Regions from separate parts of the Sporosarcina sp. Y838 genome, predicted to be linked through region 1. Evidence: a T-box and tRNA genes for the amino acid it is inferred to sense, from the RefSeq annotation. Region 1 holds a T-box; the other holds one or more tRNA genes.
The links. A T-box is a leader RNA that pairs with one kind of tRNA and senses whether it is charged. The one in region 1 lies ahead of trpS (tryptophan--tRNA ligase), so its partner is inferred to be a tRNA-Trp.
Positions count from the first base shown of each region.

Region 2: it encodes a tRNA-Trp, which carries the amino acid that the T-box ahead of trpS (tryptophan--tRNA ligase) is inferred to sense. The anticodon was not compared.

Region 1 covers NZ_JBXCJD010000001.1:224,589-231,600, reverse strand. Annotated here, with positions in the region: gene AC1TO4_RS01075 (peptide ABC transporter substrate-binding protein) at 1-1,328, opposite strand, end outside; gene AC1TO4_RS01070 (DUF3899 domain-containing protein) at 1,567-1,911, shown strand; T-box leader at 1,971-2,227, shown strand; gene trpS (tryptophan--tRNA ligase) at 2,276-3,262, shown strand; gene AC1TO4_RS01060 (hypothetical protein) at 3,213-3,377, opposite strand; gene fabF (beta-ketoacyl-ACP synthase II) at 4,433-5,668, opposite strand; gene AC1TO4_RS01050 (beta-ketoacyl-ACP synthase III) at 5,747-6,679, opposite strand; gene AC1TO4_RS01045 (DUF2929 family protein) at 6,866-7,012, shown strand, end outside.
Region 2 covers NZ_JBXCJD010000020.1:44,715-51,726, forward strand. Annotated here, with positions in the region: gene trmL (tRNA (uridine(34)/cytosine(34)/5-carboxymethylaminomethyluridine(34)-2'-O)-methyltransferase TrmL) at 1-287, opposite strand, end outside; gene queG (tRNA epoxyqueuosine(34) reductase QueG) at 305-1,444, opposite strand; gene AC1TO4_RS16895 (B3/B4 domain-containing protein) at 1,492-2,193, shown strand; gene AC1TO4_RS16900 (hypothetical protein) at 2,332-3,231, opposite strand; gene AC1TO4_RS16905 (RNA polymerase sigma factor) at 3,185-3,730, opposite strand; gene AC1TO4_RS16910 (SRPBCC family protein) at 4,054-4,506, opposite strand; tRNA gene AC1TO4_RS16915 (tRNA-Leu) at 4,615-4,695, opposite strand; tRNA gene AC1TO4_RS16920 (tRNA-Cys) at 4,734-4,807, opposite strand; tRNA gene AC1TO4_RS16925 (tRNA-Gly) at 4,816-4,890, opposite strand; tRNA gene AC1TO4_RS16930 (tRNA-Gln) at 4,895-4,966, opposite strand; tRNA gene AC1TO4_RS16935 (tRNA-His) at 4,977-5,052, opposite strand; tRNA gene AC1TO4_RS16940 (tRNA-His) at 5,088-5,163, opposite strand; tRNA gene AC1TO4_RS16945 (tRNA-His) at 5,200-5,275, opposite strand; tRNA gene AC1TO4_RS16950 (tRNA-Trp) at 5,302-5,375, opposite strand; tRNA gene AC1TO4_RS16955 (tRNA-Tyr) at 5,419-5,503, opposite strand; tRNA gene AC1TO4_RS16960 (tRNA-Thr) at 5,518-5,593, opposite strand; tRNA gene AC1TO4_RS16965 (tRNA-Phe) at 5,607-5,682, opposite strand; tRNA gene AC1TO4_RS16970 (tRNA-Asp) at 5,822-5,897, opposite strand; tRNA gene AC1TO4_RS16975 (tRNA-Met) at 5,901-5,975, opposite strand; tRNA gene AC1TO4_RS16980 (tRNA-Met) at 6,067-6,141, opposite strand; tRNA gene AC1TO4_RS16985 (tRNA-Val) at 6,210-6,285, opposite strand; tRNA gene AC1TO4_RS16990 (tRNA-Glu) at 6,373-6,447, opposite strand; tRNA gene AC1TO4_RS16995 (tRNA-Ser) at 6,468-6,559, opposite strand; tRNA gene AC1TO4_RS17000 (tRNA-Asn) at 6,564-6,638, opposite strand; rRNA gene rrf (5S ribosomal RNA) at 6,683-6,798, opposite strand; partial or broken rRNA gene AC1TO4_RS17010 (23S ribosomal RNA) at 6,942-7,012, opposite strand, start outside.

The sequences.
Region 1 (7,012 bases):
ACTTCTTTCAGTTTGATCGTCAAACCTGGAAGGTTTCTTTCAAGTTCAGATTTGAACCATTCTTGTTGTTTTTTAGCATTTTCAGTGTCTCCACCAAGGATTTCAAGTTCAACTTTATCTGTACCTAATGCTTTAAGTCCTTTTGCCCATGAAGCTTGTGCTTCTTCAACGTTATACACAGCGAATTCCTTGCTGTAGTCACGGAAATCTTTTCCGTCTTCGTCAAATGTGAAAGCAGTTGGTACTAAGAAGTTTGCAGCGATAGATCCATTGGCAAGAACTGCGTCTGCAAGTTCTTCTTTGTTATACGCTGTGGCAATTGCTCTACGAATGTCAGCATTAGCAAGTGGCGTAGCCTTACCACCACGTTCTTGGTTCATTTTGAAGTAGAATACTGCTGTTTCCATCTCATTGACGATGTCTGGATTATCAGCAAATTGCATTGCGTATTCAGCAGAAAGTTTTACACGGTCTTTCTTGCCTTGTTCATATAATTTAACTGCTGTTGCAGTTTCTTTGACAACGTCAACAACGATTTCATCAAGTTTTACAGTTTCTGCATCCCAATATTTATCGTTTTTAAGATATTTCCAACCGCTTGTACCATCCCAATCAGATAATGAGAATGGGCCGTTATAAATCATGGCGTCAGAGTTAGATGCATATTTGTCGCCTTGTGCTGTTACAAACTCTTCATTAAGTGGTAAGAATGTCCCGAAAGACATAAGTGATAGGAAGTAAGCAACCGGGCGTTCAAGTTCAATGATAAGAGTTTTATCATCTTCAGCTTTAATGCCTAGGTCTGCAATTTCTGCTTTCCCTTCGCCGATTTCAGTAGCATTTTTAATCATTCCTGCCATCAAGTACGGTCCGTAAGGTGAACCTGTGTCAGGATCAATCGCGCGCTGCCAAGCATATACGAAGTCATGTGCAGTTACAGGTGTTCCATTTGACCATTGTGCATCACGAATTTTGAATGTATAAGTCAGTCCATCTTCACTGATTTCTGGCTCACCTTCTGCCATAGCTGGTACCGGAAGGCTTTCTTGGTCAAGGCGGTAAAGCCCTTCCATGATGTTGTTCAGTACGTTGAAACCAACTGCATCTTCTGAAATTGATGAGTCAATAGAAGGAATCTCTGCCTCTTCAACCAAATTAAGAACTTGTGCTACATCTTCAGCAGGTTCTTCCGTAGTTCCTTTGTCTTTGTCTTTGTCTTTTTCCGGTTCTGTAGTGCCTGCGTCTTCATTTTTGTCGCCGCACGCTGCTAGGAACACGCTAAGTACAAGCATGATACTAATTAGCCACATAAACTTGTGGGTTTTCAAATCGATGACCTCCTCTAAATTGTCTGATAACTAGGTACTTCATCATTATACTATGATTATTTCAGTTGTACATACCTTTTTAAAATATCATAGTGTACTAATACAGATATTATTCCTATAATGCTATAATGGTAACGCTTACAGCAGAACTTTTTGGTAAAACATTCATAAACTTTTTTCTGTACTATTGATTTTTTCTGTCTATACCATTACTATTACTTTGGAACGAGGTAGTTATATGAAAACAATTTTCCGTAACTTTCTAATCACACATCTACTAATTGCTGTAATGATGCTTGTCTATTTCAAAGAGATGACTCTCCTCTCTTATATAAATGCATCTTTCATCATTGGCGGTATTATAATGTTCATCGGTTTGGTTTCACTTGTTTTTTCAACCGGTTTTTTCGATGTATTCACGGTAAGCATGAGAAAAGTATTTACATCTAAGAAACGAATGGAAGATGTCATGTCAATGCGAAAGCCTTCAGAAATATTTACAGGGAATGTTGGCCCTTTTCTAAGCGTTGGTGCACTCATCCTCGCTGTAACAGGAATTGCCCTCGTTATCTTCTATTTATAAGGAACCCGCCTATTGCATTGTTTTCTTTTACGCTTTATAATGGTGAATAACATTTATAGCGAATGGCTTTGAAGGAAAAGAGTATTTCAGTATTCGTATTGCAGAGAGCTTGTGGTTGGTGCAAACAAGCATACTAAACTGGAAGAATGGGATCCTGAGCCTGACAAGTCAACCCACTTGAGTTCGTTCAATTTAGCTTGAATTTATTGATCGAACCGTGTGGAAATTTGTCACGTCCCCCGCGTTATGGGAATCAGAGTGGCCTTCGGGCAATTCGGGTGGTACCACGGTTGATCAAACATCAGTCGTCCCTTTTTTACGGGGACGGCTGATGTTTTTTTATGATTGAGGAGGAGATGTAAAGATGAAAACCATTTTTTCAGGCGTTCAGCCTACAGGAACAGTGACACTGGGCAACTACATTGGAGCGTTCCGTCAATTTACAGAGTTGCAAAATGACTTTGAATGTCTGTTTTGCATTGTTGATCAGCATGCGATTACAGTTCAACAGGATCCGGTGGAACTCGCAAAAACCATTCGTTCTCTAGCTGCCATTTATATTGCAAGCGGGATTGATCCTTCCAAGGCGGTATTATTCATCCAGTCGGAGGTTCCGGCGCACGCACAAGCAGGATGGATGATGCAATGTATATCGACGATCGGCGAGCTTGAGCGCATGACACAATTTAAGGATAAGGCGGAAGGCAAAGAAGGTGTTTCGGTTGGCTTGCTGACATATCCACCACTTATGGCCGCTGATATTTTAGTGTATAACACTGACATCGTTCCTGTCGGCGATGATCAGAAGCAACACCTCGAGTTAACACGAGATTTGGCGGAACGTTTTAATAAGAGATACGGCGAGGTCTTAACAATTCCTGAAGTCCGGATTCCAAAGAATGGTGCACGTATCAAATCCCTTCAGGATCCCTCAAAGAAAATGAGTAAATCCGACCCTAATAAAAAGGGAACCATCTCTCTTCTCGATTCACCGAAAGATATTGAAAAGAAAATCAAAAGCGCAGTGACTGATTCAGAAGGCATCGTTACATTCGATATCGAGAATAAGCCCGGCGTATCAAATCTGCTAACAATTGAAGCTGCATTGTCTGGCGTGTCAATTGACGATCTCGTTGCGAAATACGATGGTCTTGGATACGGTGCATTTAAAGCGGGTGTTGCTGAAGCAGTTATTAATCATTTGACGCCTATTCAAGAAAGATATTATGAATTGTTGGATTCAGCTGTTCTTGATGAAATTCTGGATAAAGGTGCGGAGAAAGCAAACGCAATTGCGTCTGTCACTCTCGGTAAGATGGAGGCCGCGATGGGGCTCGGACGTAGACGGTAAGAATGATCACGATTGAAGAAATGACGAACAGTGTAAAATCTGCCGTACGTAAAATAAAATAGAATATTTGATACCATTCATATCCTAGTGATCTGTAGTTAAAATAGAAAATCATATTTGAAACTGTAACGACAATGAGTCCGTAGCTCATAAGGAATAGGAATAACCTTGTCATTATGCATCGTCCTTTTGATTTTCTTTGATTATATGACTGCATGCCCCTCTTTTAGACGAAAGAGGGGCTTTTGTGTGGAGTAAATTTAGAGATATAGTTGGTTGGCTTATATGGCTAGGGCAATTTGGAGTGTGGAATTTAGATTTCTTGGCGCTTTGGGGATGCCTCTCGCCATGAGCCTAGATTAACGCTTCGCATCCAGTCTTATAGCTTCGCCGACCCCTTTGCCGCGCCGGCACTGGAGTGTAACATTATTGATTGAGTTTTAGTTCAGAGTGTGGAATTTATACCGCTTGGCGCTTTGGGGATGCCTCTGGCCCTGAGCCTGGAATAGCGCTTCGCATCCTGTCTCAGGGCTTCGGCTACCCCTTGTCGCGCTTGCGCTGGAGCGTTCCATTATTGATAGTAATTCTGAGAGGTATGCACTGAGATTATAATGTGATTACTATTTGATACTAATTTCATTGGAGAAAAAGGCACTATAGATTGCAAGTCAAATCTCCAATAACGAAATAAGCTTTCCTATTACATTGACCTTCCAGCGAAAGCGCGACTTCGTGGTAGCAGAAGCGATAAGACTGAAAGCGATCTCCTTTCCGGCTTATCGCGGGAGGCATCCACAAAGCGCTGAAGCAGTATTAGCCGGCTTTCTGGTTCGTTCTATATATACATACTGTTGTCAAACTCATTCTCTCATTTTATGGAATTAACATTTACCAATCTCATCCTCAATAACGAAATGTGCTTTCTAAAATAGACCTTCCAGCGCAGGCGCGACTACGTGGTAGCCGAAGCGATAAGACGGAAAGTGCCCTCCTTTCTGGCTTATCGCGAGAGGCACCACAAAGCGCCAGAGCGGTATTAGCAGAATCTCCGTTTCACTCTATGTATATATACTGTCGTTAATTGCCATCGCGCTGTTTATAAACCGAATCCAATACCTAACCAAGCAAAAAAAGACGCCCCTTTTAAAAGGGACGCCCAATCATTAAAATTTATATCTTTTTGAACACGAGTGTAGCGTTATGTCCGCCAAAACCAAGAGAGTTGCTCATTGCATAAGTGATGTCGGCTTTACGTGCACCTTCAGTGACATAATCAAGATCACATTCAGGATCCGCATTGACATAATTTGTTGTCGGTGGAAGAATTCCTTCTTGTAGCGCCTTCACTGTGAAGATTGCTTCCAATCCGCCTGCCGCACCAAGTAAATGACCCGTCATTGATTTGGTTGAACTCATTGCAAGTTTATAAGCATGCTCACCGAAAACTGTTTTTGCTGCCATTGTTTCGTATTGATCATTATACGCTGTGCTAGTCCCGTGGGCATTGATGTAATCGATTTTGTCAGGACTGATGCCGCTGTCTTCAATCGCTTGCATCATCGCTCGCGCACCGCCTTCGCCACCAGGTGCTGGAGCTGTTATGTGATATGCATCACCTGTCGAACCGTAACCGACCATTTCCGCGTAAATTTTCGCACCGCGTGCGACAGCATGTTCATACTCTTCAAGAATGAGAATCCCCGCACCTTCTCCGATTACGAAGCCGTCACGTTCCTTATCGAAAGGACGTGATGCAGTTGCTGGATCCGGATTTAGTGATAAAGCTGTGTTTGCACAAAAACCAGCAACAGCCATCGTTGTAATCGGTGCTTCTGCCCCGCCGGTAATCATGACATCCGCTTCACCTCGACGGATGACTTCAAATGCGTCGCCTATTGAATTCGTACCTGATGCACAAGCTGTTACTGTACATGAATTAATGCCTTTTGCACCGTGGTAAATGGAAACTTGGCCAGCTGCCATATCCGGTATCATCATTGGAACGAAAAATGGACTAACGCGGCGGTAGCCTTTCTCTTGGAATGTTAGAAACTGTTGTTCATGTGTTTCCATGCCACCGATGCCTGATCCAATCCATACACCTGTACGAAGCGCTAAGTCGCCTTCAAGTACCAGGTCCGCATCTTTCATCGCCATAATCGAGGATGCAAGCGCGAAATGTGTGAATCGGTCCATTTTACGCGCATCTTTCCTCGAGATGTACGTTTCGATATCGAAATCTTTAACCTCTGCTGCTACTTTTACAGGAAACTTATCACTGTCAAGTCTTGTCAATGGTCCAATTCCAGACTTGCCTTCTAATGCCGCACTCCATGACTCCTCAGCGGAATTCCCCAATGGAGAAACAGCACCAATTCCTGTAACTACTACACGTTTTGTTTCCATAGCGTATAAACTTCCCCTCTATATAAGATAATTCGATCAGTTATTGCAAAACCATTTTAAAACGTATTTCCCCAATTCTTAACGTCCCCACTTGATGCATAAAGCACCCCATGTTAATCCTCCACCGAATCCAACAAGAACCAGGACATCATCATCTTTTACTTTGCCTTCAGCTAAATCATCGACAAGTGAAATGGGAATAGATGCCGCAGATGTATTACCATATTTATGAATTGTCTTCGACATTTTTTCGACTGGTAAACCAAGTCGTTGTCTAGATGCTTCCATAATTCGGATATTTGCTTGATGTGGAATGAGAAAGTCAATATCTTCTTTTTGAAGACCCGCTTTTTCAATAACACTTTCAGCCGTTTCTCCCATTTGACGAACAGCAAATTTGAATACTTCGCGGCCGTTCATGACAAGTTTTTCATCCTGGTAAAGATGTTTGCCACCACTACCGTCTGCACCAAGTTCGAATGACAGAATTCCACGTCCTTCACTCACTTTTCCGATGACAGCAGCTCCCGCTCCATCTCCAAAAAGAATCGCGGTATTGCGGTCTTCCCAGTTGGTGATTTTTGAAAGTTTTTCAACACCAACAACGAGTACATAATCATATGCTCCCGACTCGACGAATTGTTTCGCAGTAACAACACCGTACATGAAACCTGCACAAGCCGCTGAAACATCCATTGCTGCTGCATGTGTTGCGCCTAACTGTTCTTGAAGCATGGCAGATACAGAAGGAAACGGTCGGTCCGGTGTTACTGTCGCAACAAGGATTAGTCCGATTTCTTCCGGCTTAATTCCTGCTTTATCAATCGCTTCCACTGCGGCATTGTAGGCCATATGAGAAGTATTCGTTGAATCATCTGCAATTCGTCTTTCTTCGATGCCTGTCATTGTACGTATCCATTCATCTGAAGTATCTAAACGCTTCTCAAGGTCCGCATTCGTTAAAACTTGTGTTGGCACGTATTTACCCATGCCTAATATACCAGCATTCATTTCGCATCCCCCGCTCTTTATCATCTATTATTAGTACCTGCTCTTAACTATAAAAGAAACAGGCCGATTTTTCAACCCGCTGACACTTTTTCGCCAAATAAACTTCTGATTCCATGGAAAATAGTTTCTCCAATGCACTTGCTGTGCTATGATAAATAATGAAATAGTAATGTAGAGGTGAATTCGATGAGATACGTAATGACATTTTTCTGGTCTTTCTGTTTAATCACAATGTTGAACTATGTAACTGGTGCAATTGCCAACGTACCATTTGACTTCATGGCAGGTGTGGTTGTTTCTTTAATCGTTGGTGTAGTCGTCATCATCTTGGGT
Region 2 (7,012 bases), on a different contig from region 1:
GAAACATTTGAATAATCAAAAGCAGTATGAGGTTTATCTCCATGCTTCGTCAAAAAATAAAACAGGGCATCGGGATTATCTGCAAATAATTCACGAATTCCTTCATGATACGTAATATCTACATGTTCCCAGTAATCAAGCCCCGCCCGTTTCAACATTTTATCATCTGTCGAAAAACCGAGTGGCTTGATAAGATGCAATTTTGTTCCTGTTCCCGCGCATGTCCGTGCAATATTCCCTGTGTTTGCAGGAATGAGCGGTTCAAATAATGCTACATGTATTGCCATTTCAACACTTCCTCCACTTAAACTCTTTCTTTCCAGCTATTTGCCGCCTTTTCTAATTCAGCGCGCACTTCCGGATCTTCCTCTTTCAATAATGCTTCCTTAATAGCTACATGTCCTTCTTCCAAACCAATTCGACCAAGTGCCCAAGCAATCGTACCACGAATGACGGGCCTCGGATCATTCTCTAGCATACTGATTAATTCAGGTACCGCAGACTCCTCCTTGAAATGCGCGAGTGCAATGATTGCATTTCGTTGAATCGGGTTTTTTCCGCGCCAAGATCCTGATACATGGCCAAACTTCTCTTTAAATTCACGATTCGACAACTTAAGAATCGGCTGAAGAAGCGGCTTAGCCAGTTCAGGGTCCGGTTGGAAAGCGTGCTGATGTAAATTATGCTTACCTTTATTTTTCGGACATACCGTTTGACATGTATCACACCCGTACACTCGATTACCAAACTCCATCCGAAATTCTTCCGGGATTGGGAGTTTCGACTGTGTTAGGAAAGCAATGCAACGCTGCGCATTTAACTGCCCTCCTTGAATCAAAGCACCCGTTGGACATACGTCAAGACAGAGTCTACATTCCCCGCATTCATCTTCCATCGGAACGTCTGGCGCAAATGGGATATTCGTGATCATTTCACCTAGGTATACATATGAACCAAACTCCGGTGTAATAATTGAACAGTTTTTTGCAGACCAACCGATGCCTGCTCGTTCTGCAACAGCACGATCAGAAAGTTCCCCCGTATCGACCATAGACTTTACTCTAGCGGTGGGTACTTGTTCCAATATAAATTTCTCAAGAAGTCCCAACTTCTCCCGTAAAACCGTATGATAATCTGTACCCCAGGATGCACGGCAAAAGATTCCTCTTCTTTCCCCTTTTTTCCCTTTCGGTGAATCAGCCATTTTGGATGGATACGCAATAGCTATTGAAATGATACTCTCTGCTTGATCTAGCAGAAGTCCAGGTTCAGTCCGTTTGTCTAAATCTTTTTCCTCAAAACCCGACTGAAAGCCAAGATCTTGCTGGCGCTTCAAGCGGTTTTTCAATTCACGAAATGGTGCAGCTGTTGTAAAACCGACTTTATCAATCCCAATCGACTCCGCATAAGCCCTCACCAACTGTTGCACTAGAACAGCATTCACACTGTATCACCTCCACTATGCTACTATTGAATTAAACTATATAAAGGGTGAATTTATTGAATATTAAATTAGCGAAAGACCTATTAGAAGCCGTGCCCGATTTAAAATTGGGCATTAACCATTATACCAAAATTACAGTGTCAGAATCGCCTCAAATGTTAAAAGGAAAATTGCAATTATTCCAAGAGCAACTTTTCTTTGAATTTGAGGATAAATCTATTACTGATTTACCCGCTATTAAGGAATGGCGTACGATATGGAAAACACTTGGCGCGGATCCAAATCGCTACCGCAATTCTTCAGAAGCACTTATGCGTCGGATCAAACAGGAAAACTTCATTAACCCATTCCATAATGCCGTCGACTTAAACAACTTCTTATCCTTGCAGCATTCAATTCCAATGGGCATCTATGATTTCCAAAAAATCGTCGGTGATGTATTGGTTACGACAGGTACCAACGATGATGGATATGATGGGCTAAATGGCCGTTTCAATTCGTTAAAAGACATTATACTCTTGAAAGATGATTATAGCTCATTTGGAAGTCCCTATGTCGATTCAATCCGAACAGCAGTAACTGAAGAAACGACTGAAGCAATGCATATCTACTTTCTACGCCCATCCATGGATGCGGCTAAAGCTTTTGAACTGACGAGAGCATGTGGAAATATGTTCACAAGCCTTAGCGGCGGAGACGTTCGTTCTTATGTTTTACATAAGGAACAGACATCTATTGAAGTAGGCTGATAGTGTTTATAATTGAGGGGAATGAACCGAAAAGCTACCAAGCTAACTGCAATGGTCAACCCCAATGTAGTATAATCTGATCTCCCATAATGGAAATCGCCCCTTCCGCATCGACGGAAAGGAGCGATTTTTTTAGCTTCAATTTTTGAATGGCTTTGTTTTCTCACCATCGATGAGTAATGTCCAGGTGCCATGCTCTGGTAATTTTAAATTCCCTTGATAGTGATAAATAAATGAACCCGCTCCAATATAGCTGCCGCCTTGGGCAAAAACATGTTCAGACACTATACTTCCTTTCTTATTCAGTAACTTCACTTCTATTTCCTTCCCACTATCCACTGAACTTTCAATTGTGATTTCAGTCTCCTCACCTACTTTAAGTTCCATTGGTTGATTAATCAAAGTATAATGTTCGGTCTTTGGAAATGGTGGAAGGACTTCAATTGTGAATTCCTCTAGTAATTGATCATTCACAAGGAAGGAAAGTTGCCATTCACCCTCTGTCGGAAATGGTGGAAAACTAGTCAATATCTGTTGAATATCTTCAGCAAATAAAAACCCATCAAAAATCCCTTCAGACATTGTAATCTTTTTATTGTAAGTATTTCTAGCTTCAACTGTGTAATTTTCACCTGCGAGTTCTGACGCATCCCCCCAAAAGTAGAGCATCATCTTTGCTCCTCTTCTAGCATCTTCTGCAACAAATTTCTCGTTAAATAACATTCCCACCTTACCTTCAATTCCAGTCACTTGATAATTACTATCTGCTAAGTTGAAGGTTTCCGCTTCTCCCGATGTAAATTCGACTTGAGGCTGAAACGACTGTCTCAGTTCATAAAACCAATTATTTGATAGGGCAAGAACAAATACAGTCGCACATAGTAAAGTGAATACAATGATAGGGTTAACAAATTGTGCTCTCTTTCTAGATTTCGTCCTCCTTTTCAAAGCCAGGCTGACTCTTTCTTTCTGTTCTACATTCAATGTGTATTTAGGAAGGTTTTTCAGATTTTCTTGTAAGTTCTCCACCCTCTTCATTAGCATAGCCCTCCTCCACAAGTATTTCCCTTAGTCTCTTTAACGCTCGATGAAACGTGACATTCACTTGATTCACATTACTTTTCAGTATTTCACTCACTTCTTTAGGCGTTAGCTCTAATATGCCCCTAAGTATTACCACTTCTTTATATCGCGGAGAAAGTTGATGAATTGCTTTGTATAATTGGATAATCTCCTGGTTCTGAATTGTTTGGTCTTCCAATTCATTTGAATGTCTTTGCTCACGGAAAAATAAGTATTTGATTTTCCCCCATACTTTCCTTCTGCGATATTCATCGACGACCTTGTTCCTTGCGATTGAAATCAACCACGTTTTCGGATGGGATTGATTTTTGAAGCTAGACATCTTTTTCATAGCAATCATGAAGGTCTCTTGTACAAGGTCCTCGACGTCCAGTGAACCTGTATAGTAAGTTAGGAAACTCGTGATATCCCTTTCGTACAGTCGAAACCACTCCTCGATTTTATGGTTCGTCACACAATCTCCCCCCCTTTAATTATTAGACGATTTATTATGTAAATTATTACAGATAAATAAGAAGACATGTTACTTCAAAGGTTAGAATGAAACTTCGCCTATTTCTTCCCCCAAAAAACTCCCTTTACCAATTTAAAAAAAGTTTTGGTAAAAGGAGTTTTTTCACTATATTAGTTTAAATATTGAATCCGGTTAATAGCCTGAGCGTAGGTGCCCTAAAAGGTCTAGTCGAAGCGGGTTGGAAGGAATTCTTGATTTCAATTTATATAGTAGATAAATTCAATACTTATTTATCAAGTCACCTTTTCGTGACGAAACACCCGTTACTCACTTTCTGCAATATCCTTCAGAGCTATAGCCCGACTCATGATAAAATTCTTCATATAGCTTTCCAAGAACAACTTATCTGCTATAACACCAATCAGTCCAAAAGGTGATGTATATTGAAATCTGTCAATCATCAGAGTGCCATTATCCTTTTCAATAAACTCATGAATATGTGTGAAAGAGTGAAAGGCGCCTTTCACCAATATATCTTCAAACAGATAGGGTCTATTCATTACTGTTATTTTTGCAGTCAGCCTTTGCTTTATACCGAAATGAACAGCTTCCCATGTGACAACATCCCCAGCCGACAATAAACCTGTCGTAATGCCACCCACGGCTTTCTCTTTCGTACTTTCTGTTGTACGAGTATGAATATCCACATCACGTGTAAGATCAAAGCAGCGTTCAATAGGGGCATGAATAAACTGCTGATGTTCTATTAAAGGCATATTGATTCCTCCACCCGATTTTCTTTCAATCACTTTAGAAAAACCATACCACAGTAGTTAAAAGTAAGCATAAAAAAACACAACCGAAGTTGTGTTTTTTCCATATGATACCCGAGGCCGGACTTGAACCGGCACGCCTCGCGGCATCGCATTTTGAGTGCGACGTGTCTGCCATTCCACCACTCGGGCATAGTAATATTCATTTTCCATACTGTAGTAATAAAATATGGAGGCGGCAACCGGAATCGAACCGGTGGTAAGGGTGTTGCAGACCCATGCCTTACCGCTTGGCTATGCCGCCGTAGAAATTGGAGCGGAAGACGGGATTCGAACCCGCGACCCCGACCTTGGCAAGGTCGTATTCTACCACTGAACTACTTCCGCAAAACTGGGGTAGCTGGATTCGAACCAACGAGTAACGGAGTCAAAGTCCGTTGCCTTACCGCTTGGCTATACCCCAAAAAGATAAATGGGGCGACTGAAGGGAATCGAACCCTCGAGTGTCGGAACCACAATCCGATGTGTTAACCACTTCACCACAATCGCCATGATATCTCATTTGAATTGAAAAAATATAAAAATGGGGCGGCTGAAGGGAATCGAACCCTCGAGTGTCGGAACCACAATCCGATGTGTTAACCACTTCACCACAACCGCCATGATGTTTATTTTGATTTGAGAAAGTGTAAAAAATGGGGCGACTGAAGGGGATCGAACCCTCGAATGTCGGAACCACAATCCGATGTGTTAACCACTTCACCACAATCGCCAAAATAATAAGTTGAATTAAAAAAATGGCAGGGGCAGTAGGAATCGAACCCACATCAAAGGTTTTGGAGACCTCTATTCTACCGTTAAACTATGCCCCTAAATGGAAATTCATTTCAACACATAATTCATGTTAAAAAAAGTTGGTGGTGGGGGGCGGATTCGAACCGCCGAACCCGTAGGGAGCGGATTTACAGTCCGCCGCGTTTAGCCACTTCGCTACCCCACCACAATAGGTGTATATGGTGCCGGAGAAAGGACTTGAACCCTCAACCTACTGATTACAAGTCAGTTGCTCTACCAGTTGAGCTACTCCGGCATATTAAGTTAAATGGTGGCTCAGGACGGAATCGAACCGCCGACACAAGGATTTTCAGTCCTTTGCTCTACCGACTGAGCTACTGAGCCACATGTTTGGCTTTTGTTAAGCTATGCACCTTTATGTCTAATTCAATCATTCGGTCAGTCACGTAACTACATACGTTCTATCCTATATTCGATTGCTTCAACTATCTGCTTGCTTATTCTAAACCTTTAATATAAAAAATGGCGGTCCCGACCGGGATCGAACCGGCGATCTCCTGCGTGACAGGCAGGCATGTTAACCGCTACACCACGGGACCATTTGGTTGCGGGGGCAGGATTTGAACCTGCGACCTTCGGGTTATGAGCCCGACGAGATACCACTTCTCCACCCCGCGACAACAATATAAAATATCAATAAATGTATATGAACCTGAACCTTCTATTGTACAAGAATTGTGTATAAAAGGCTGTATTCACAATAAAATTTGGTTGCGGGGGCAGGATTTGAACCTGCGACCTTCGGGTTATGAGCCCGACGAGATACCACTTCTCCACCCCGCGACAATAGTATTTATATAAGTAAATATATGGAAGTTTATTTAAGCGGTGGATCTGCTTAAAAAACTTAATGGTGGAGAATGACGGGCTCGAACCGCCGACCCCCTGCTTGTAAGGCAGGTGCTCTCCCAGCTGAGCTAATCCTCCTGGGTAAAATATTGATAAACTCTTTTTAAAACTTCGTTTAAAGTACTTATGGATTACTCTTTTCAAAACTTCGTTTTGAAAAAGCATTGGTGACCCCTACGGGATTCGAACCCGTGATACCGCCGTGAAAGGGCGGTGTCTTAACCGCTTGACCAAGGGGCCATTATTATGAAAGTAAATTCTGGTGGAGAGCAAGGGATTTGAACCCTTGAAACAGCGTTAGCCGCTTACACGATTTCCAATCGTGCTCCTTCAGCCACTCGGACAGCTCTCCTAAATGGCTCCGCAGGTAGGACTCGAACCTACGACCGATCGGTTAACAGCCGATTGCTCTACCACTGAGCTACTGCGGAATAATATAAAGATCATACAGTAAGTATGTTCTTTTGGAATAACAGACCAGCGACGTCCTACTCTCACAGGGGGAAACCCCCAACTACCATCGGCGCTGAAGAACTTAACTTCCGTGTTCGGTATGGGAACGGGTGTGACCTCTTCGCAATCGTCACTAGACTATTTTCCACAAGACAAGATTAATTATATCAAGACTTGTTGGCTATTGCAAGCGTTTTTACAAAATAATTAATTTTGTTCGCTCAAAACTGAATGAAACAGACATTGTGTGCATGAATCAGGGTAATCAAACCTTCTTCAAAATGGTTAAGTCCTCGATCGATTAGTATCCGTCAGCTCCACACGTCGCCGTGCTTCCACCCCAGACCTATCA